2 regions of the Burkholderia sp. NRF60-BP8 genome follow, and region 1 is predicted to be linked to the other one. Evidence: predicted binding sites of a transcription regulator. Region 1 holds the regulator's gene; the other holds the start of a gene.
What was found. Region 1 encodes FliA, which starts transcription of late flagellar genes. Its sites were predicted from a motif close to CTAAAGTTTNNNNNNNNNNNGCCGNTA; they were not measured.
Positions count from the first base shown of each region.

Region 2: a site for FliA is predicted at 5,298-5,324, ahead of flgK (flagellar hook-associated protein FlgK). Genes of this name have one in related genera too.

Region 1 is NZ_CP013373.1:223,426-234,643, reverse strand. Features, by position in the region: gene ahcY (adenosylhomocysteinase) at 1-1,397, opposite strand, end outside; S-adenosyl-L-homocysteine riboswitch at 1,430-1,549, opposite strand; gene WS54_RS14080 (RNA polymerase sigma factor FliA) at 1,647-2,381, opposite strand; gene WS54_RS14075 (nucleotide-binding protein) at 2,404-3,222, opposite strand; gene flhF (flagellar biosynthesis protein FlhF) at 3,215-5,011, opposite strand; gene flhA (flagellar biosynthesis protein FlhA) at 5,008-7,110, opposite strand; gene flhB (flagellar biosynthesis protein FlhB) at 7,107-8,306, opposite strand; gene WS54_RS14050 (VOC family protein) at 8,817-9,323, opposite strand; gene WS54_RS14045 (DUF3443 family protein) at 9,486-10,727, opposite strand; gene WS54_RS14040 (DUF2844 domain-containing protein) at 10,744-11,218, opposite strand, start outside.
Region 2 is NZ_CP013373.1:3,250,196-3,261,413, forward strand. Features, by position in the region: gene WS54_RS28760 (transcriptional regulator GcvA) at 1-419, shown strand, start outside; gene WS54_RS28765 (solute carrier family 23 protein) at 460-1,767, opposite strand; gene flgL (flagellar hook-associated protein FlgL) at 2,057-3,292, opposite strand; gene flgK (flagellar hook-associated protein FlgK) at 3,310-5,241, opposite strand; gene WS54_RS28780 (flagellar brake protein) at 5,435-6,190, opposite strand; gene flgJ (flagellar assembly peptidoglycan hydrolase FlgJ) at 6,411-7,397, opposite strand; gene WS54_RS28795 (flagellar basal body P-ring protein FlgI) at 7,398-8,579, opposite strand; gene flgH (flagellar basal body L-ring protein FlgH) at 8,585-9,274, opposite strand; gene flgG (flagellar basal-body rod protein FlgG) at 9,296-10,084, opposite strand; gene flgF (flagellar basal-body rod protein FlgF) at 10,119-10,877, opposite strand; gene flgE (flagellar hook protein FlgE) at 10,897-11,218, opposite strand, start outside.

The DNA.
Region 1 (11,218 bases):
TTGAACGGGCCGTCCTTCTGCACGCCGATGTACGCGGCCTGCTCGTCCGACAGCACCGACAGGTTCGCGCCGATGCGCGCCAGGTGCAAGCGCGCGACCTTTTCGTCGAGATGCTTCGGCAGCACGTACACCTTGTTCTCGTACTGCTCGCCGCGCGTGAACAGTTCGATCTGCGCGAGCGTCTGGTTCGCGAACGAGTTCGACATCACGAACGACGGATGGCCGGTCGCGCAGCCGAGGTTCACGAGGCGGCCTTCGGCCAGCAGGATCACGCGCTTGCCGTCCGGGAAAATGATGTGGTCGACCTGCGGCTTGATGTTTTCCCACTGGTACTGGCGCGTCGACGCGACGTCGATTTCCGAGTCGAAGTGGCCGATGTTGCAGACGATCGCGTTGTGACGCATCGCCTTCATGTGATCGTGGTTGATCACGTGGTAGTTGCCGGTCGCCGTCACGAAGATGTCGGCCTTGTCCGCCGCGTATTCCATCGTCACGACGCGGTAGCCTTCCATCGCCGCCTGCAGCGCGCAGATCGGATCGACTTCGGTGACCCACACGGTCGCACCCAGGCCGCGCAGCGATTGCGCGCAACCCTTGCCCACGTCGCCGTAGCCCGCGACGACCGCGACCTTGCCCGCGATCATCACGTCGGTCGCGCGCTTGATGCCGTCGACGAGCGACTCGCGGCAGCCGTACAGGTTGTCGAACTTCGACTTCGTGACCGAATCGTTCACGTTGAACGCCGGGAACGGCAGGCGGCCGTCCTTTTCCATCTGGTACAGGCGATGCACGCCGGTCGTGGTTTCTTCGGTCACGCCCTTGATGTGCGCGAGGCGCTTCGAGTACCAGTTCGCGTCGACGTCGAGGTGCGCCGCGATCGACTTGTACAGCGCGACTTCTTCCTCGTTGGTCGGCTTCGCGATCACCGAACGGTCCTTCTCGGCCTTCGAGCCGAGGATCAGCAGCAGCGTGGCATCGCCGCCGTCATCCAGGATCATGTTCGCGAATTCGCCGTTCGGCCATTCGAAGATGCGGTGCGAGAACTCCCAGTATTCGTCGAGCGATTCGCCCTTGAACGCGAACACCGGCGTGCCGGCTTCGACGATCGCGGCCGCCGCGTGATCCTGGGTCGAGAAGATGTTGCACGACGCCCAGCGCACGTCCGCGCCGAGCGCCTTCAGCGTCTCGATCAGCACGCCCGTCTGGATCGTCATGTGCAGCGAACCGGCAATGCGCGCGCCCTTCAGCGGCTGCTGCGCCTTGTATTCGTCGCGGATCTGCACGAGGCCCGGCATTTCGGTCTCGGCGATGTTCAGTTCCTTGCGGCCCCAGCCGGCCAGCGCCATGTCGGCGACGACGTAATCGTGGGAAGCCTTGGAATCGATAATGGCGTTCATCACGCCCTCCTTTCTAAAAAGTTTCTAGATTGGTGACGTGAGCGCCGTTCAGGAAGCGGGGCCGGCAGCGAAAAAATCGCTGCACGGCTGCTTGGTGAAGCCTTCCGAGCCTGGCGGACGCTGGATGGTCCGTCGCAACGCTCCTCGGAAAACGGAGGGGATTGTAGCAAATCGGCGCGCGAAATGCGCAAGCGCCGAGCAACCGCGGCACGGGCGCGCGGCGTCGGCGCGCGCGGCCGTTCCAAAGGGTCAGGACTCCGCGCCGACCCACGCCTGTTCGCGCAGCCGCGCACGCAGGCGCGCAACGGCCTGGCTGTGCAACTGGCACACGCGCGATTCGCTCACCTCGAGGACCGCGCCGATCTCGCGCAGATTCAGACCCCGTTCGTAGTACAGCGACATCAGCAGCTTCTCGCGCTCCGGCAGCCGCTCGATCGCCTCGACGAGCGCCTCGCGCAGGTGCTCGTCGAGCAACGCCGACAGCGGATCGGCGTGATCGACGCGATAGCGGTCGAGAAACGGCTCGTCGTCGGCGGCGCGGTCGAAATCCTCGTAGTAGATGAGCTGGCTGCCGTGCAGGTCCTGCAGCATCCCCTGGTATTCGTCGAGCGGCATGTTCAGGTGCTGCGCGATCTCGGTCTCGCTCGCCGAGCGGCCGAGGTGCTGCTCGACCTGGTGCACCGCGTGCTCGACCTCGCGCGACGTCTTGCGCAGGCTGCGCGGCAGCCAGTCGTTGCTGCGCAGCTCGTCGAGCATCGCGCCGCGGATGCGCTGCGTCGCGTAGGTCTCGAACTGCGCGCCCTGGTCTTCCTTGTAGCGGCCGGCCGCGTCCATCAGGCCGATCATGCCGGCCTGGATCAGGTCGTCGAGATCGACACTCGCCGGCATCTTCGCGACGAGCTGCAGCCCGAGGCGGCGCACGAGCGGCGCGTATTGCGCGAGCACGTCGGCCTGGGACATCTTTCCTTGAGCGTTGTACATCATGGCTCCCTCCTTCGGGTGGCGCTCACGCGGCGTGTGCCGCGCCCGCCTCGTACGACGGCTTGCCGCCGGCGTGGACCGCGCGGCCCGCGCCCGAACGCGGGCGCATCGGCCAGTACAACAGGTCGGCGGCAATCTGCCGGTAGTCGCGCGCGGCAGCCGACGACGGGAACGCGTCGACCACCGCATGCATCAGTTCGCGGGCGTGCTCGACGAGCGGATCGGCGCTCACGCAGCCCGCGTCGGCGATCGATACGGTCAGGTAGCGGCTCGCGACGCCCGCGAGATTGTCGAAGGCCGTCTTCGCGTCCGCGTGGCTGCCGACCTGGTTGGTCAGCACGCGGAACTGCGCGAACGCGTGCGCGAAATGCAGCCGCTTCATGCACGCGTACGCCTCGGTGATCGCCTGCGCGGCGACCCGCGTGACGACCAGCACGTCGTGGGCTTCGCGCGCGAGCGCCGAGAACGAGCCGTCGGCGCCGAGCTGCGCGTCGACGAGGACGATGTCGGCCGGGCCGTCGATGAAGTCGCTCAGTTGCGCGTCGCTGTAGCCGGCGCGCGCGAGCCGCGCGGCGCCGCACAGGCCGAAGCCGGCCGCCACCCGCGTGCGTTCGCCGTCGCGCAGCCACGCGCCGGCGAGCGTCGCGCTGGCCGAATGCACGTCGGCGCGCTCGTCGACGACGAGCACGTCCTTGCCGAGCGACGCGAGCGCCGCCGCGAGGTTCACCACGGTGGACGTGCAGCCGACGCCCGCCGGGCCGCCCGTCACCGCGACGATGCGCGACGCGCGCCCGGCCAGCAGGCGCCGCAGCCCTTCTGCCTGGTCGATGATCCGTTTATCCAAATCGCACCTCGTGCAGCTCGGCGGTGGAACGTGCGGTCAGTGCGGAAAGCAGCGTCGGCATGTCCTCGTCTTGCGGCACGAAGGGCGAGCCGTCGCGCGGCACACAGAACGCGCTCTTCAGCAGGAATCGGGTCGATGCGACGTACAGGTTCTCCGGCACCTTCTGGCCGGTCGACACGTAGTGGACCGGCAGCTTGTAGCGGATCACCGTGTCGAGCACGCCGCCGAGGTGGGTCGCCTCGTCGAGCTTCGTGAGAATGCAACCGGCCAGGTTCGGATGCTCGCCCGCGCTGCGGTACGCCTGCACGACTTCGTTCAGCGTGTCGCCGTGGCTCGTCGCGTTCAGCAGCAGCAGGCGCTGCACCGGCGCGTTCGCGCCGTGCAGCATCGCGATCTGGTCGGACACCGCGCGGTCGCGCTGGCTCATGCCGATCGTGTCGATCAGCACGATATGCTTGTTGCGCAACTCGGACAGCGCGAGCGCGAGGTCGCCCGCATCCTTCACCGCGTGAACCGGCACGCCGAGAATCTTGCCGAAGATGCGCAGTTGCTCGTGGCCGCCGATCCGGTAGCTGTCGGTGGTCAGCAGCGCGACCTTGCTCGCGCCGAAGCGCATCACGCAGCGCGCCGCCAGCTTCGCGGTGGTGGTCGTCTTGCCGACGCCCGTCGGCCCCATCAGCGCGAACACGCCGCCGCGCTCCATCAGCGCGTCCTCGCTGTCGAGCACCGGCAGGTTCGACGCGAGCACCGACTGCGCCCATTCGGCGGCCTGCTCGAAAGTCTGCGCGCCGTCGCCGGACGGCAGGTTGTCGACCAGCATCCGCACGAGCTGCGCGGAGAAGCCGGCCGCGAACAGGTGCTTCGTCAGCGCGCCGTGAACGGCGCTGCGACGCTGGCGGTCGTGCCACATCAGGCTGTCGAACTGCTCCGCCATCATCCCGCGCAGCTCGCCGAGCTCCTGCATCACGGTGTCGTTGACGATCCGCTCGATGCGCGACTTCACCGCATCGGCCACCGCGGCGGCCGTGTCCGCGGACAGCCGCGCGCGCTCCGTCGCCTTGCCGGCGTACGCAACGCCCGTGTCGGGGGCGCGCTTCGTGGCGGCCGGCGAACCGGCGGCCGGCGCTCCGGCGGCCGGCATCCGGCGTTCCGCGTCGCGCACGATGTCGCGCGCCCAGTCGTGCGGGGTCGCGCCGGCCGCGGCTTGCGGCGCGGGCGCGCTCGCCCGCGGCTCGGCCGGCGCCTGCGCGCGGGCCATCAACGCGTCGCGCTGCTGCGTCAGGCGCTTCGCGTGCTCGACCAGCCACGGCGCGGGTTCGGAAGGAGCGGCCGGGGCGCCGGCGGCCGGCGTACCGGCGGTGGGCGTACCGGCAGTCGCCGCCGCGATCGAAGACGCCGCCGCCGGCTCGTCCGCATCGATCGACGAAGCGTGCACGTCGGCCTCCTGCGCGTCGGCGCTCGCGCCGAACACGGACGAGAACACGTCCGGCAGCCCGCCTGCGCCCGCCGCATACGGATTGACGGCCGGGCGCGGCGCGATGCCCGGGCGCGACACGATGCCCGGCACCGCGGCGGCCGGCACGGATTCCGGCTGGCGCGACGTCGCGAGACGCGGACGCGCGGCCGGCGGCGCCACCGCGGCAAGATCCGAATCGGCGAGTGCAACGATTTCGACACTGCCGTCATCGAGCGTGCGGTTCGACAGCACGACCGCGTCGGCGCCGAGCGCCTCGCGCACGAGACGAAGTGCGTCGCGGCTCGTTGCGCCGGTGAATTTGCGAATGTTCAAGCGGAACCCCCGATGACGTTAACGACTTTGATCGTGCGCGTGTCCGGCACTTCGGCATACGACAGCACTTTCAATTGCGGCAGGCTGCGGCGCAGGAAACGCGCGAGCATCGCGCGCAGCGCGTGCTGCACGAGCAGCACGGGCGGCAGCCCGAGATTCTGTTGACGCAGCATCGCCTGCTGCGTGCCGGTCAGAAGGTTGTGCGCGAGGCCGGGTTCGAGGCCCGGGTTCGCGCCGGTGGCGAGCGCCTGCGACAGCACGCGCTCCAGATTGGCGTCGAGGCCCATCACCTGCATTTCGCCGGCGCCCGGATACCACTGCTGCGTGATCGCGCGGCCGAGCGAGAGCCGCACCGCGGCCGTGATCTCGTACGCGTCGCCGCGGCCCGCATGCTCGGACACGGCCTCGAGGATCGTGCGCATGTCGCGGATCGGCACGCCCTCCTCGAGCAGGTTCTGCAGCACCTTCTGCAGCGTCGTGAGCGAGATCGTCTTCGGCACGAGATCCTCGACGAGCGACGGCGCGTCCTTGCCGGTGCGCTCGACGAGCGCCTGCACTTCCTGGCGGCCGAGCAGCTCGGCCGCGTGCTGGACGACGAGATGGTTCAGATGCGTCGCGACGACCGTGCTCGCGTCGACCACCGTGTAGCCGTACACCTGCGCCTGCTCGCGCAGCGCGACGTCGATCCATACGGCCGGCAGCCCGAACGCGGGATCCTGCGTGACGGCGCCCGGCAGCGCGGCCGTCACCTGGCCCGGGTTGATCGCGAGCCACTGGCCCGGGAACACTTCGCCGACGCCGATCTCGACGCCCTTCAGCGCGATCCGGTACGCGTTCGGCCGCAGTTCGAGGTTGTCGCGGATATGGATCACCGGCGGCAGGAAGCCGATTTCCTGTGCGAATTTCTTGCGGATGCTCTTGATGCGCTTGAGCAGCTCGCCGTCGCTGTTCTTGTCGACGAGCGGAATCAGCCGATAGCCGACTTCGAGGCCGAGCGGGTCGATCAGCTGCACGTCGTCCCAGGTCGCTTCGTGGCTGTCGGCCGGCAGCACGGCGGGCGGCGCGATGTCGGTCACGTCGCCGGCCGCCTTGCGGGCCGCCGCGCGCCGGGTCTGCGTGCGCGCCAGCCAGATCGCGCCGCCGCCGAGCGCGAGGAACGCGAAGTGCGGCATCCCGGGGATCAGCCCCATCAGCGCGATGATCGCGCCGGTGATGTTCAGCACGCGCGGGTTCGTGAACAACTGGCCGGTGATCTGCGTGCCGATGTCCTCGTCGGTCGCGACGCGCGACACGATCACGCCGGCCGCGGTCGAGATCACGAGCGACGGGATCTGCGCGACGAGGCCGTCGCCGATCGTCAGCAGTGTGTAGTTGGTGCCGGCCGCGGCGAACGACATGTCGTGCTGGACCATCCCGACGATCAGCCCGCCGATCACGTTGATCGCCATGATGATCAGGCCGGCGATCGCGTCGCCGCGCACGAACTTCGACGCGCCGTCCATCGACCCGTAGAACTCGGCTTCCTGCGATACCGCGAGGCGCCGCTTGCGCGCCTGTTCCTCGTTGATGAGGCCCGCGTTCAGGTCGGCGTCGATCGCCATCTGCTTGCCGGGCATCGCGTCGAGCGTGAAGCGCGCGGACACTTCGGCGATCCGCCCCGCGCCCTTCGTGATCACCATGAAGTTGATGATCATCAGGATCACGAACACCACGATGCCGACCGCGAAGTTGCCGCCGACGAGGAAGTGGCCGAACGCCTCGATCACCTGGCCGGCCGCGTCCGGCCCGGTGTGCCCTTCGAGCAGCACGACGCGCGTCGACGCGACGTTCAGCGACAGGCGCAGGAGCGTCGAGAACAGCAGCACGCTCGGGAACGCCGCGAAGTCGAGCGGCTTCATCGTGTACATGCTGACGAGCAGCACCATCACGGACAGCGCGATGTTGAACGTGAACAGCAGATCCAGCAGCAGCGGCGGCAGCGGCAGGATCATCATCCCCAGGATCATGCAGATGAGGATCGGGCCCGCGAGCGCGCGCAGGTTCGTGCCCGCGAACGGGTTCGGGCGCTTCGCGAACAGGCCGGTGGTCGGGGTGCTCATGCCGCGTTCCCTTGCTTGCCGAGCGTGTCTTCGGCTTCTTCGCGCTCGTCGTCGGCGGACACTGACGCGCCCTTGTCGAGTTCGGCCGGCACGTCGAGATCGACCGGCACCGCCGGGAACGCGCCGCCTTCCGAACGGAAGCGCTTGAGCTGGTACACCCACGCGAGCACTTCGGCGACCGCCGAGTACAGCGAGCCGGGGATCTCGCGCTCGAGTTCGACGTTGTGATACAGCGCACGCGCGAGCGGCGGCGCTTCGAGCAGCGGCACGTTGTGTTCGGCCGCGAGCTCGCGGATGCGCGCGGCGACGAGGTTCACGCCCTTCGCGACGACCTTCGGCGCGCGCATCTCGCCGTCCGTGTATTGCAGCGCGACCGCGAAGTGCGTCGGGTTCGTGACGACCACGTCGGCCTTCGGCACGGCCGCCATCATCCGGCGGCGCGCGATCGCGCGCTGCTGCTGGCGGATCCGCCCCTTCACGTGCGGATCGCCTTCGTTCTCGCGATGCTCGCGCTTCACTTCTTCCTTCGTCATGCGCAACTTCTTGTTGTACTGCCAGAGTTGGTAAGGCACGTCGAGCCCGGCGACCACCAGCATCCCGGCGACCGTCGTGCCGCAGCACACGGCGACCAGATGCAGCGCATCGGGCAGCGCGGCGCCGAGCGGCTGCGTCGCGAGACCGAGCAGTTCGTCCTTGCTGCGCCAGATCGCGATGCCGCCGATCCCGCCGACGACCAGCGTCTTCGCGATCGACATCCCGAGCTGGATCGGTCCCTGGATCGAGAAGATCCGGCCGAGGCCCGAGATCGGGTTCAGGCGGTCGAACTTCAGCTCGAACGTCTTTGGCGAAATCAGCCAGCCGCCGAGCGCCATCGGCGCGAGCAGCGCGGCGACGCCGGTGAGCGCGAGCAGCGGCAGCAGCGCGGCGAAGCCTTCGAGGCTCGCGCTGCCGGCCGCCGACAGCATCCGGTTGGTGTCGAACGCGGTCGCGCGATCGAACGTGAACGCGCCGCGCAGCATCGCCTGCAGATGGCCGCCCGACGGGCCTGCGAGCAGCCATGCGCCGTAGAACCCCGCCGCGAGCAGCGCGAACGAAGCCAGTTCGCGCGAACGCGCGACCTGCCCCTCCTCGCGCGCCTTCTCGCGGCGCCTGGGAGTGGCGGCTTCGGTCTTGTCGAGATCGCTCTCGTCTGCCACGGGGCCTCCGGTCGGGTACGGCGGAATGCCGCTTTCCAGTGACACCGATTATTCATGGAGGCGTCAAACGCCGATCGGTCGAGCAAAGCCGGGAAAGGGGGGTATTTCGGGGAATCGGGCGAGCCGCCGCAAACGCTGTCGGATCGGGGCCGCAACGATGCGACGCGCGGCGGAAAACGGTCCGGTCGGCGTATGGCGACGCGGTGGTCGCAAGCGGAGCGGCCGCGGCGTAATGCGACGGGGAACGGTGAAACGACGGGCGGGAAAGACGGGGGAAACGGGGCCGGACGCAATGGGGCCGGGAGTCGGGGGCGGTCTCGGGTCTCGGGTCTCGGGTCTCGGGTCTCGGGTCTCGGGTCTCGGGTCTCGGGTCTCGGGTCTCGGGTCTCGGGTCTCCGGCTTCGGGCTTCGGGCTTCGGGCTTCGGGCTTCGGGCTTCGGGGCTTCGGGCCCCGCGCGTCGCGACAGGCCGGCGGCCGCCGGCCCGAACGACCTGCAAGACCTGGGCGGCCTAAGCGGATTCGCCTGCCGCCGCGCGCTGCAGCGCGTCGAGATCGAGCTTCTTCATCGTCATCACCTGCGCCATCACGCGCTCGGCGCGGGCCGGGTCGCCCGTCATCAGTTCGGCCATCTGCACGGGCACGACCTGCCACGACACGCCGAAGCGGTCGCGCAGCCAGCCGCATTGCTGCGCGCGCTCGTCCCCGCCTTCGGACAGGCGCGTCCAGTAATGGTCGATCTCGTCCTGGTCGCGGCAGTTGACGACGAACGACACGGCCGGCGTCATCTGGAACACGGGGCCGCCGTTCAACGCGACGAACGCCTGCCCGTCGAGCTCGAACGCCACGGTCATCACCGCGCCCTCGGCGTTGCCGGACGCGTGCGCGCCGGCCTTGCCGTAGCGCGCGACGTGCACGATGCGCGCGTTGTCGAACACCGATACGTAGAAAGCGGCCGCCGCCTCGGCGTCGCGGTCGAACCACAGGAACGGCGTGATGCGCTGGATACGCGAGTTCATGGCGTTGTCTCCTCGATGTCGTGCCGGCACCGGTGCCGGTCTTACATCGTAGGCGCTATGCCGGCGCCTGGCAGCGATCCGGTTCGTAGCGCCCGCCCGGCACGCCGGAATAAAAAAGGGGCGATCGCTCGCCCCCTCGTTCCTGCGTCCGGCCGTGCCGCGTCAGAACGCGACGAACGGCTGCGCGCCGCCGCTCGCGGTCTTGTCCATCCCGAAGTAGATCGTCTTGCCGTAGAAGTGCGGCATGCCGATGTCGAGCCAGTTGGACGAGCCGAACGGGCCCGCGATGTCGTTGAACGCGAACGTCGACGGGTTCGAGAACAGCGAATCCGCGTTCGCGACCGTCATCGACACGGTGCCCGACGCGCCGTTCTGGCCGCTCAGCGTGGCCGAGTAGGGGGTCGTGGTCGACGGGCAGTAGAACTCCGTGTTCCGCGAGCACGGCGTCGACGTCGACGTCGAATCGTTGAAGAAATACGCGTTCGAGCCCGTATCGAAGAACGCGGTCACGTTGCGCCCCTGGAACGTCGCGCTGACGTCGCCGGTCGTGGTCGACGTCATCACCGTCTTGCCGCTCAGGTTCGGCAGGCCGAACGTCAGCGTGCCGGTCGCGCTCGCCTGCCCGCTGGGCGAGATGTCGGGCATCTGCACGCTCACGCCGTCGTTGTTCGCGAACCGATGCACCGGGTTGGCCACCTGCTGCGCGAGCGGCACGAGCGCGACCGTGCAGCTCGCGTTGTCGCCGTTCGGGCACGCGTAGTAGTTGTTGCTCGTCGACGTCGACGTCGCGCAGGTCGTACCGCAGTCGTACGGCGCCGGCCCGATGCCGAGGATCCCGTTCGCGCCGAGCGCGCCGGTCGAGTTGGCCGACGCGCCGCCGTTCGTGCACGAGCTCGGCACGTTCGTCGTGCCGAGGTCGCCGATGATCTGCACGGGCAGCGCGCTCGCCTGCTCGGCGCCGATCGACAGGTCGACGGTGCGCACCGACCCCCACGTGTAGCTCGACACGAACTTGCCGCATTCGGCGACCGGCGCGCCGCCGCTCGTCACCTGCGGCAGGCTGTCGTGCACGCCCGCCACCGCGCTGCCTACGAGCCGCAGCCCGTAGGACGCGGTATCGACGAGCACGTTGTTGACGATCTGGCAGTTCGACGTGCCCGGCACGCAGACCTTCACGCTGATGGTCGGGATGTTGATCACGTTCGCGGCGCCCGCGCCGACCGTGATGACGGCCGTGTTGCCGCTGTTGCCGTCGGACCCGCCCGAGCCATTGCCGCCGGTGTTGCCGTTGTTGGCCGAACCGCCGCCGCCATCGCCGCCGCCGCATGCCGTCACGAGCGCGGCCGTTGCGGCGAGGAGGCCCAGCATGCCGAGCCAGCGCTTGAATGTACGAGGAATGCTCAAGATCGCTCTCCCGCTGTCACTGGATATCGGTGCCGGCCACGCCGGCCGGCAGCGCCGACGGCAGCCATGCCTGGCCGGAGAAGGCGCCCATGTGGCCGCCCGTCCGGATCACGAGGCCGCTCGTCTCGACGGCCACCGGCGCGCGCCAGCCGCGCGCCCGATGCGCGGCCTCGACGCCGGCGGTGTACTGCGGGAAATAGCTGCCGAGCAGCGACGCGAGATCCGGCATCGTCGGCCCGCGCCACGCGAGGCCGAACACGCTGCCGGCGGCCGACGTGTATTCGTGAATGACGGTGCCCGATCCGAGCGTGATCTCACGGACGGTATAAGCGGCCGTGCTCGTCTGCACGCCGTCCGCCGAGCGCATCGCGCGCTGCAGCGCACGCACGGTGGCGGCCTGATCGTCCGCCGGCGGCGACATCGGCGCGCCGCCCAGTTCCGCGTGTGCGTGGACGGCCCACAGCACACCCATTGCAGCCGTCGCATGCGCG
Region 2 (11,218 bases), 400 kb from region 1:
GCGGCCACTTCCTCGACGAAAGCGTGATTCCGGTGTGCAGCCCGGCACTGCTCAAGCGCGCGCCGATCGGCCGCGCGGACGATCTCGCGCGGCACGTGCTGCTGCATTCGGATACGCGGCCGGAAGGCTGGCGCGACTGGTTCGCGGCGGCCGGCGTCGCGATGAAGGGGCGCAAGCGGCAGTCGTTCGACCACTTCTACCTGGCGCTGCAGGCGGCCGTCGACGGGCTCGGCGTCGCGCTCGGCCCGTTGCCGCTGATCGACGACGAACTCGCGAGCGGGCGCCTGGTGATGCCGCTCGACGGGCCGCGCATCGCGACGCGCAGCTACTGGTGGATCACGCCGGGCGCGCCGGCCGACGATCCGCTCATCGCGCAATTCTGCGCGTGGCTGCAGGGGCAGTCGAATACCGGCGCATGAACGCGCGCCGGCGGGCGGCCCTGCACCGCCCGCCGTCGGCTCACACCACCGGGCCCGGTTCCTTTTCCTTGCGCAGGATCGCGTACAGGATGATCGCGCCGAAGGTCGCGGTGCCGATCCCGCCGAGCCCGAAGCCGCCGAACTTCAGCGAGAAGTCGCCGGCGCCGAGCACCAGCGTGACGGCCGCGACGATCAGGTTGCGGTTGTCGGAGAAGTCGACCTTGTTGACGACCCAGATCCGCGCGCCCGTCACCGCGATCAGCCCGAACACGACGATCGACACGCCGCCGAGCACGGGGCCGGGGATCGTCTGGATCACCGCGCCGAACTTCGGCGAAAAGCCGAGCCCGATCGCGATCAGCGCGGCGAGCGCGAACACCAGCGTCGAATAGATCCGCGTGACGGCCATCACGCCGATGTTCTCCGCATAGGTGGTCACGCCCGTGCCGCCGACGCTGCCCGACACGATCGTCGCGAGCCCGTCGCCGATGAACGCGCGGCCGACGTAGCGGTCGAGGTTGGTGCCCGTCATCGCGCTGACGGCCTTGATGTGGCCGAGGTTCTCCGCGACCAGGATCACCGCGATCGGCGCGAGCATCAGCATCGCGTGCGGATCGAACACCGGTGCGCGGAAGCTCGGCACGCCGAACCACGCGGCCTGCGCGACGATCGCGAAATCGATCGGCTTGCCGAGGCCCATCCCGTTGGTCGCGATCGCGTAGATCGCGTAGGCGATCGCGAGCCCGACGAGGATCAGCAGGCGTTGCATCATCCCGCGCGCGAACACCGCGACGCCGCCGACGCACAGCACCGTGACGAGCGCCATCACCGATTCGAAGGTCGAGCCCGACACGCCCTTGACCGCGATCGGCGCGAGGTTCAGCCCGATCACAGCGACCACCGCGCCGGTCACGACCGGCGGCATCAGCGTCTCGATCCAGCGCGTGCCGATCGCCTGCACCAGCGCGCCGAGCGCGACGTACACGACGCCGCACGCGACGATCCCGCCGAGCGCGACCGGAATGTTCGGGTTCGGCCCGCTGCCGCCGTAGCCCGTCACCGCGATCACGAGGCCGATGAACGCGAAGCTCGAGCCGAGATAGCTCGGCACGCGGCCGCCCACCAGCACGAAGAACAGCAGCGTGCCGATGCCCGACATGAAGATGCACAGGTTCGGGTCGAAGCCCATCAGCAGCGGCGCAAGCACGGTCGAGCCGAACATCGCGACGACGTGCTGCACGCCCATCGCGACCATCTGCGGCCACGCGAGGCGCTCGTCGGGGCCGACCACGCGCGAGGCCGCGCCGGTCGGTTGGACCCGCCAGCGCGGGAAGTAGGAATCGGACATGGGGAAAGCGCTCCTGTCGGTCGTCGGTCGCCGGCTGCCAGGGATGCGCCGGTCTGGAATCTGGCGCGAGTTTACGGAGCGGAAATGGGGCTGGCAAGCGGACCGGTACGCGGAGTCGGCAAGCGGTGCGGCCAGGTACGCAAGCGTCTGCCCACGTGAGAGAACCGGTGCGCGACCGCGCGGCCCGGCGAAGTGCCCGCCCGGGCGCGAGGCGCGCGGGGCAGCGCGCGGCGGCCCGCGCCGGCGGCGAAGTAAGCGCGCGCTCACATCGCGGCCGGCGCGTCGTGCATCAGGGGTTGATGTACTGGAACAGCGACAGGTTCTGCAACTGCGCGTAGGCCTTCTGCGAGCCCGTCAGCGCGTTCTGCATCTGCAGGAACTGGCTGATCGTCGCGACCATGTTGGTGCTCGTCAGGTCGGCCAGGTTGCTGCTGACCTGCAGCGTGTTGGTCTGGTTCACGGCCTGCATCGCCTTGATTTCCTGCTCGCGGCCGCCCACCGACGCCTGCACGGTGAGGACGTTCGTCATCATGTTGTTCAGCTTCGTCGTGCCGGTGGTCATCGCGTTCGCGAGCGCGGTCGCGGCGGCCGTGTTGCTGCTGATCGGCACCTTCAGCGCGGCGATCATCGTGTCGAGCGCCGCGAACACGTCGGTGCCGGCCTGCGGCGCGGGCGTGACCGTGAACGTGTCGCCCGGCGCCGGCTTGCCCGACACGGGCACCGACAGGCCGTTGCCGAGCGCGATCCCGGCGCCGTCCGAATACGGCTGCGCGGGGGTCGTGGTCGGCGGCACGACGGTGTTGTCGGTCACCGTGTAAGTGGGCGCCGCGGCCGTGCCGCCGAACGCGATCGTGAACTGGTGCGCGTTGGACGCGGCCGACGGGCTCGTGATCGTCACGCCGCCGATCGTGCCCGTGCCCGTGTTGCCCGCGCCGGCGAGCGGCACCGGCTGGCTGCCGAGCATCGGCACCGACAGGAACACGCTCGCGCCGTTGTCGCCCTGCGCGATCGAACGCGTGTCGGCGATCTGCACCTGGCGCGAGCCGGTGTCGCCGCTGTAGGTCACGCCGCCGCCCGGCGCGTTCGAGAACGGCGCGGTGGCCGACTGGAAGCCCGCGAACAGGTAGTTGCCCGAGCCGTCGGTCGAATTCGCGAGCGTCAGCAACTGGTCGCGATAGCCCTGCAATTGCGTCGACAACGCGGAGCGGTCGCTGTCCGACAGCGAGCCGTCGCCGGCCTGGATCACGACCGTGTGAATGCTGTTGAGCAGGTTGTTGACGCTGATGAGCGTCTGGTCTTCCTTCTGCAGCGACGACAGCGCGGCGTTCTGGTTCGACGCGTACTGCGACAGCGTCGCCGACGTCATCGACAGCTGCACGGCCTGCGCCGCGCCGAGCGGGTTGTCGGCCGGCGTCGCGAGGCTCACGCCGCTCGAGATCTGCTGGTACAGCTGCGAGAGCTGCGCCTGCTGGTCGCTCATTTGAGCGACGTTCATCTGGTAGAACTGCGCAGTGGAAATCCGCATCGCTTGGAACCCCGAAATCAGTTGAACAGGCCGAGCACGGTCTGGAACAGCGTCGACGCGGTCTGGATCACCTTCGCGTTCGCCTGGTAGAGCTGCTGGTACTGCATCAGGTTGGCCGCTTCCTCGTTCTGGTTCACGCCCGACACCGACTGCTGCGCCTGCGTGATCTGGCCGACCAGCGCGGTCTGCGCGGCGCTCGACGACTTCAGCTGGCTCGCCGTGTTGCCGATGCCGTTCACGTAGTTCGCGTACGCGCCCGTCAGCGTGGTCGAGCCGTTGCCGAACGCCTTCGAGTTGACGAGCTTCGCCAGCGCGAGCGCGTTGCTGCCGTCGTTCGTGCCGCCCGTGTTCGGCACGACCTTGAACGTGTCGCCCACCGCCGGCGTGCCGGACACCGTGACCGTGACGCCCGCCGTCAGCGTGATCGGCGAGCCGGACTGGTACGGCTGCGCGGCGCCGGTCGTCGGCGGCACGGCCGTGTTGTCGGTGACCGTGTAGGTCGGCGCGGCCGCGGTGCCGCCCATCGTGATCGTGTAGTTGTGCGGGTTGGCCGCGGCCGTCGCGCTCGTGACCGACAGCCCGCCGATCGTGCCGTTGCCGGTGTTGGTCGTCGTGGCCGACGGCACGTACGGCGCAGCCGCCGCGATCGCGGAGCCGCTCGACGTCGCGAGGCCGAAGCCGTTCAGCGCGCCGCGCGTCGGCTGCACGGTGAACTTGTCGCCGGCGCTCATCGAGCCGGACGAGAACGAGAAGTTCAGCCCGCCGATCGATGCCGGCATCGACGTCGACGTGCCGACCACCGTGCCGCTCGCGCGGTCGGTCAGCGTGTAGTTCGTGCCGTCGTACGCGAGCGTGTAGTCGCCGGTGGTCGGCTGCGCGGCGTTCGCGAACGACACGGACAGCGCCGCGTTGCCGGTATTGCCCTGGTTCGCGTACGTGATCGGCGCGCCGGTCGAAAACAGGTTGCCGCCCACCTTGCCCGACAGGTCGATGCCGAGCGCGTTCTGCGCGTTGACCTGCGCGGCGAAGCTGGTCGCGATCGCGCCGAGCTGGGCCTCGGCCGGGTCGAGCGTCTGGCTGCGGAACGCGAGCAGGCCGCCGAGCGTGCCGCCCGACAGCGACGTGTCGGACAGGAACTGGTTCGGCCCCGGCGGGTTCGCGCCGGCGATGCCCTGCGACACGACGGTCAGCTCGCTCGGGTCGGACGGCGACGTGACGGTCGCGAGCTGGTAGCTCTTGTCCGCGACGACGAGCGGCGTGCCGCCCGACATGAACACGCTGTAGCCGTCGCTGTTGCGCACCACCTGCACGCCCGCGAGATTCGACAGGTTCGACACCGCGAGGTCGCGCTGGTCCATCAGCTGGTTCGGCGGCTGGCCCTGGCTGCTCGCCGCGGCGATCTGCTGGTTCAGTTGCGCGATCTGCGCGGTGTACGCGTTGATCTGCGTGACGGTGTTCGTGAGCTGCGTGTTCACGCTCTGGCGCAGCGCGTCGTACTGCTGGCCGGCGGCCGTGATCTGGTTCGCGAGCGTCTGCGCATTGCTCATCGCGGTCTGCCGCACCGACGAGTCGGACGCGCTGTTCGCGACGTTCTGCATCCCGGTGAAGTAGTTCGTGATCGCGGTCGAGATGCCGGCCGTCGGGCTGCCGATGTAGTTGTTCAGCTGCGTGACGAGCGAATACCACGTCGACAGCGCGCCGCCCTGCGTCTGCGCGCCGTTCAGCTGGTCGCTCAGGTACTGGCTGTACTGCCGCTGCACGGTGACGGTACTCACGCCCTGCGGCATGTAGCCGCTGCTGGTGTACTGCCCGCTTGCCTCGGCATAGACGGGGCGTTCGACCGAATAGCCCGGCGTCGCGGCGTTGCTGATGTTCTGGCCGGTCGTCGTGAGGCCCCAGAGCGCGGCATTCAGGCCGCTGACGCCGAGGTTCATGAGTGTGTTGGACATGCGCGATCCTGATGAGCCGGCCGCGCTGCGGCCGCCGGGTTGCGTGACTCCCGGTATAACGGCCGCGGATCGAAAAAATTGAGGAAAAAATGCACGCGCGCCGCACGGGCGTGCGGCGCCGCTCGAAGCGGCCGGCGGGCGCGCCGGCGCCGTTGCGCGGGCGGCCCGCGACGGGCCGCCCGCCGGGTGCGCGTCAGGCCCGCGCGAGCGAGCGGCGCTTCATTTCGAGCTGCGTGATCAGCCGCTGCAGCGTGTTCTCCGCGCTGCCCGGCAGCGACATGTAGCGAAAGCCGAGCTGGTAGCGTCGCGACCCGTTCGGCATCTGCGTCGAACGCTGCGACACCAGCTGCAGGTCGAGCGACAGCTTGCCGTGGCCGGTCAGCTCGAGCTCGACGTCCGGCAGCAGCGTGCCGACCTCGAGCGCCTCGACGCGCTCGTCGGCCGTGCGCAGCCCCACGCCGCCGAGCGACAGGTTGTGCACCTCGAACAGGAAGCTTTCGCCGTCCGGCAGCTTGCCGCGGCACAGGAACGGATCGACGATCGGCGCGTCGACGCGGAAATATTCGCGGCGCTGGATGCAGACCAGCACGTCGGGGAAATCGGCGACGAACGCGGGCAGCCCCTCGTAGCGCGTCTCGCGCGGCGTGCCCGTGGCGAATTCGACGCGCACGCCCTCCGGCGCGGCCGCGAACGTGCAGTGCGACGCGCCGAGGATGCCGGCGTTCTGCTCGGACAGCGCACCCCAGTCGAACGTGAACGTCCGCGCGCCGACGTCGACCTCGAGCAGACGCGTGACGAGCTGGCCGCCGGGGTACTGGACGGTCAGGAAATCGCCGCGATTCACGAGGTTGCGCAGTTGCACGCCGATTTCCAGCGGATTGCGGCGGGCATAGTCGGGCCCGGAGTGGCCTGCATCCAGGCTGGGGTCCGTCGACGTTTCGATATTCATGGCTAGCCGGTCTTTCTTGTCATGGGCGCCCGGGGCAACCGGTGCGCGATAAAACCGGGCCAGAACGGGGGCCCGGTCGCAGGTCTCTCACACTTAGCGGCAGTGCTGACCGAAAGTTTAGATCGAAACGGCGATTTATTTCGCGCAAACGTTGAAACCGCGCGCGGCGGGGGGCCGGGCGCGGTCCGAAAGGGCGGGCGAAGCGGTGGCGGGCGGCCCGTCAGCCGATCTGCTGCATGATCGAGATCAGCTTCTTCGCGTAATTGGGGTCGGTTGCGTAGCCGGCCTTCTGCATGCCGTGCGCGAAGCCTTCGACGCTGCGGCTCGCGCTCAGCACGCCCGCGTAGCGCGGATTGTTCTTCAGCAGGTTCGCGTAATCGGTCATCGCGTGCTCGTACGAGTCGTACGCGCGGAACTTCGCGACCACGCGGCGCGGCGTGCCGTTCACGTATTCGGTGGTCAGCGCCGACACGGTGCGGCCGGTCCAGCCCTTGTTCGCCTTGATGCCGAACACGTTGTAGCTGGTCGAGCCGTCCGCCGCGCGGATCTCGCGCTTGCCCCAGCCCGATTCGAGCGCGGCCTGGCCGACGATGAAACGCGCCGGGATGCCGGTCGTCGCACTGGCCGCCTGCGCGGGGGCCGCGAGCCGGTCGACGAACGCGTCCGCGTCCTGCACGCCGCTCGCGCCCTTCAGCGGCGGCGTCAGCGCGCTGCCGGCCGAATAGCCGCGCGCGCCGGCGAGCCCGCCGTTGTTCGCCGCGTTCGCATACGCCTTGGCCATCGCGTTCATCGCGGCGAGGCTGCCTTCGTTGCCGGCCGCGCCGAGGCCGCCGGCGCCCATACCGCCCAGCCCGCCCGCGCCGACGTCGGCCGCCGTGTCGCCGCCGGCGCCTGCATTGCGCAGCAACTGCTTCATCAGCGCGTCGGCGACGCCGATCCCGCGCGTCGACATCTGCTGCGCGAGCTGCTGGTCGAGCATCGACGTGTACATCTTCGACGTATGCGAATCGAACAGCCCGCCGTCGGGCGACGCGTCGCGCATGCTCTTGAGCATCATCTGCGTGAACATCGCGTCGAACTGGCCGGCCACCGCCTTCGCGCCGGCCTGCGGCGACTGCTTCGCCTGCGCGCGCAGCGCATCGAAGCCCTGCACGTCGAGCGCGAAGCGCTGCGTGAGGTCGTTTGCGTTGGGGAGCGTGGCTGCCATTTAGATGATCTCCAGGTCGGCGCGCAGCGCGCCGGCCGCCTTCATCGCCTGCAGGATCGACATCAGATCCGCGGGCGTCGCGCCGAGCGTGTTCAGCGCCTTCACGACGTCGGCGAGATTCGCGCCGGCCGTCACCATCTTCAGCGCGCCGTTGTCCTGCTTGAGCTGGATCTGCGACTGCTGCGCCACCACCGTCTGCCCGTTCGAGAACGGCCCCGGCTGCGACACCACCGGCTGCGTGTTGACGACCACCGACAGGTTGCCGTGCGCGACCGCGCAGCTTTGCAGCGTGACCATCTGGTTCATCACGATCGAGCCGGTGCGCGCGTTCAGGATCACCTTCGCGGCGGCCTTGTCCGGGCTCACGTCGAGGTTCTGCAGCCGCGCCATGAACGCGACCTGCTGCGCGGAGTCGGCCGGCGCCGCGAGCTGGATCGTGCGGCCGTCGAGCGCCGTCGCGGTGCCCGGGCCGAAGCTCGAATTGACCGCGGACACGATCCGCTGCGCGGTGCCGTAATCCATGTCGTTCAGTTGCAGTTGCAGCATGCCGTTCATCTGCGCGACCGCGTTCGGCACCGCGCGCTCGACGATCGCGCCGCCGACGATCCGGCCGGCCGCGAGCTGGTTCACCTGCACGCGGCTGCCGTTCGCGCTGGCCCCCGCGCCGCCGACCGCCATGTTGCCCTGCGCAAGCGCGTACACCTGCCCGTCCGCGCCCTTCAGCGGCGTGAGCAGCAGCGTGCCGCCGCGCAGGCTCTTCGCGTTGCCGAGCGACGACACGGTCACGTCGAGCGCCTCGCCCGGCCGCGCGAACGGCGGCAGCGTGGCCGTCACCATCACGGCCGCGACGTTCTTCAACTGCATGTTGTTCAGCGACGACGGGCCGCCGTTGGCCGAACCGTTGTTGATCGAGATGCCGAGGTTCGCGAGCATGTTCGCGAGCGTCTGCGTCGTAAACGGCGTCTGCATCGTCTGGTCGCCCGTGCCGTCGAGGCCGACGACGAGGCCATAGCCGATCAGCGGGTTGTCGCGCACGCCCTGGATCTGCGCGAGATCCTTCAGGCGCTCCGCGTGCGCGGGCGCGGCGCCGAGCACGCACGCGGCTACGGCCGCGAACGCGACGGCGAGCCGCGCGGCCGTCTGCGCGCGGGCCGACAGGCGGCTGAACAGGGTCGTCTGCATCGTCGTCACCACGGCGCGATGTTGAGGAAGAAGCGCTGCAGCCAGCCCATCGTCTCGGCTTCGTTGATGTAGCCCTTCGACGAGTATTCGATCTTCGCGTCGGCGACCTGCGTCGAATAGACCGAGTTCGCGCCCGAGATCGTGTTCGGGTTGACGACCCCCGAGAAGCGCACGAATTCGTTGCCCTGGTTGATCAGCATCTGCTTCTCGCCGCTCACCACGAGGTTGCCGTTCGGCAGCACGTTGGTGACGGTCACCGTGATCGTGCCGTTGAACGTGTTCGCCGCGCTCGCGCCGCCGGTGGCCGCGAACTTGTTCGCGCCGGTGGCCGACAGGTTCGCCTTCGCGAACAGCCCGCCGAGGAAGCCGGCCGTCGGCACGTTGAAGTCGGTGTTGCCCTGCCGGTTCGTGTTCGCGCCCGACGACTTGGTCGCGTTGATGTTCTCCGCGATCATGATCGTCAGGATGTCGCCGACGTTGCGCGGCCGCTGATCCTCGAACAGCGGCCGCCCCGCGTAGCCGGGGTTGTAGATCGAGCCGGGCGCCTGCATCGACATCGGCATCGGCGGCTGCGCCGTCATCGGCTGCTGGATGATCGGATCGCGCGGGATCTGCGCGCAACCGGCGAGCGCCGCCACCGCGACCGCGCAGGCGGCGCGGACGGTGGCTGACGAGGGGAGGCGAACCTGCTTCATGGCGACGACGGGACGTTCCGGTTAGCTCTTCATCTGCGTGACGGTCTGCAGCATCTGGTCGGACGTCGTCACGGCCTTGCTGTTGATCTCGTACGCACGCTGGGTCTGGATCATGTTGACGAGTTCCTGCACGACGTTCACGTTCGACGCCTCGACGTAGCCCTGGTTGAGCACGCCCGCGCCGTTCAGCCCCGGCTGCGACACGTTCGGCGCGCCCGACGACGTCGTTTCCGCGAACAGGTTCTCGCCCTTCGCCTCGAGGCCGGCCGGGTTGATGAAGGTCGCGATCTGCAGCGAGCCGATCTGGACCGCGTTGTTCGAGCCCGGCTGCGTGACCGACACGACGCCGTCCTTGCCGATCGTCAGCGACTGCGCGTTCTGCGGCACGGTGATCGCCGGCAGCACCTGGTAGCCGCTCGACGTGACGAGCTGGCCCTGCGCGTTGGTCTGGAACGACCCGTCGCGCGTGTACGCGTTGGTGCCGTCCGGCATCAGCACCTGGAAGAAGCCCGCGCCGTTGATCGCGACGTCCTTCGAGTTGCCGGTCTGCGTGAGGCCGCCCTGCGTGTACAGGCGCTCGGTCGCGACCTGCTGCACGCCGGTGCCGAGCTGCAGGCCCGACGGCAGCTCGGTCTGCTGCGTCGAATTCGCGCCGGGCTGGCGGATGGTCTGGTACAGCAGATCCTCGAACACCGCGCGCGACGCCTTGAAGCCGTTCGTGCTGGTGTTCGCGAGGTTGTTCGAAATCACGTCCATCTGCGCCTGCTGCGCATTCATGCCGGTGGCGGCGATGTAGAGCGAACGGTTCATTTTTCAGGTCTCCTGCGTAGGCTGGCGCGGGCGCTCAGCTGAAGTTGAGCAGCTGGTTCGCCGTCTGCTCGTTCTGGTCGGCGGTCTGGATCAGCTTCGACTGAAGCTGGAACGCGCGCGCGTTGTCGATCATCGCGACCATCGCGGTCACCGGGTTCACGTTGCTGCCTTCGAGCGAATTCGGCGTGACGACCACGTTCGGGTCGACGTCGGCCGGATTGCCGTCGGCGGTGCGGAACAGCCCGTCGTTGCCGCGCGTGAGCGTGGCCGGATCGGGGTTCACGAGCTTCAGCTGGTCGACGATCGCGACCGCCGTCGGCGGGTCGCCCGGCATCAGCGCGGACACCGTGCCGTCCTTGCCGATCGTCACTTCCGCGTTGGGCGGCACCGAGATCGGGCCGCCGTTGCCGACCACCGGCAGGTTGCTCGCGTTGACGAGCTGGCCGTTTTCGTCGACGTGCAGGTTGCCGGCGCGCGTGTACGCCTCGCTGCCGTCGGCCGTCTGCACCGACAGCCAGCCGGGACCCTGCACGGCGACGTCGAGCGGATTGCCGGTGCGCGTGATCGGACCCGGCGCGTAATCGGCGCCGGGCGTGGACGACAGCACGTAGGTGCGCGTCGTCGCCGGGTCGACGTTGCTGCCGTCGCCGAAATTCATCGGCACCGCGCGATACGTCGCGAGCTGCGCGCGAAAACCCGTCGTCGACGCGTTCGCGAGGTTGTTCGCGACGATCGCCTGCTGGTCGAGCGACTGCGACGCGCCCGTCATCGCCGTATAGATCAGTCGGTCCATGGCTGCCGGTTGTCCGCGCTTACAGGTTGATGAGCGTCTGGTCGACGGTCTGCTGCGTCTTGATCGTCTGCGCGTTCGCCTGGTAGTTGCGCTGCGCGGTGATCAGGTTGACGAGCTGCGACGTGAGGTCGACGTTCGAGTTCTCGAGCGCGCTGCCCTGCAGCGTGCCGTGGTTCGTGCTGCCCGGCGCCGAGATCTGCGGCACGCCCGACGCGGCGGATTCCGCGTACTGGTTGCCGCCGAGGTTCACCAGCCCGTTCGGGTTGTTGAAGTTCGCGAGCGCGATCTGGCCGAGCACGGCGGTCTGGCCGTTCGAGTAGTTGCCGGTCAGCTTGCCGTCG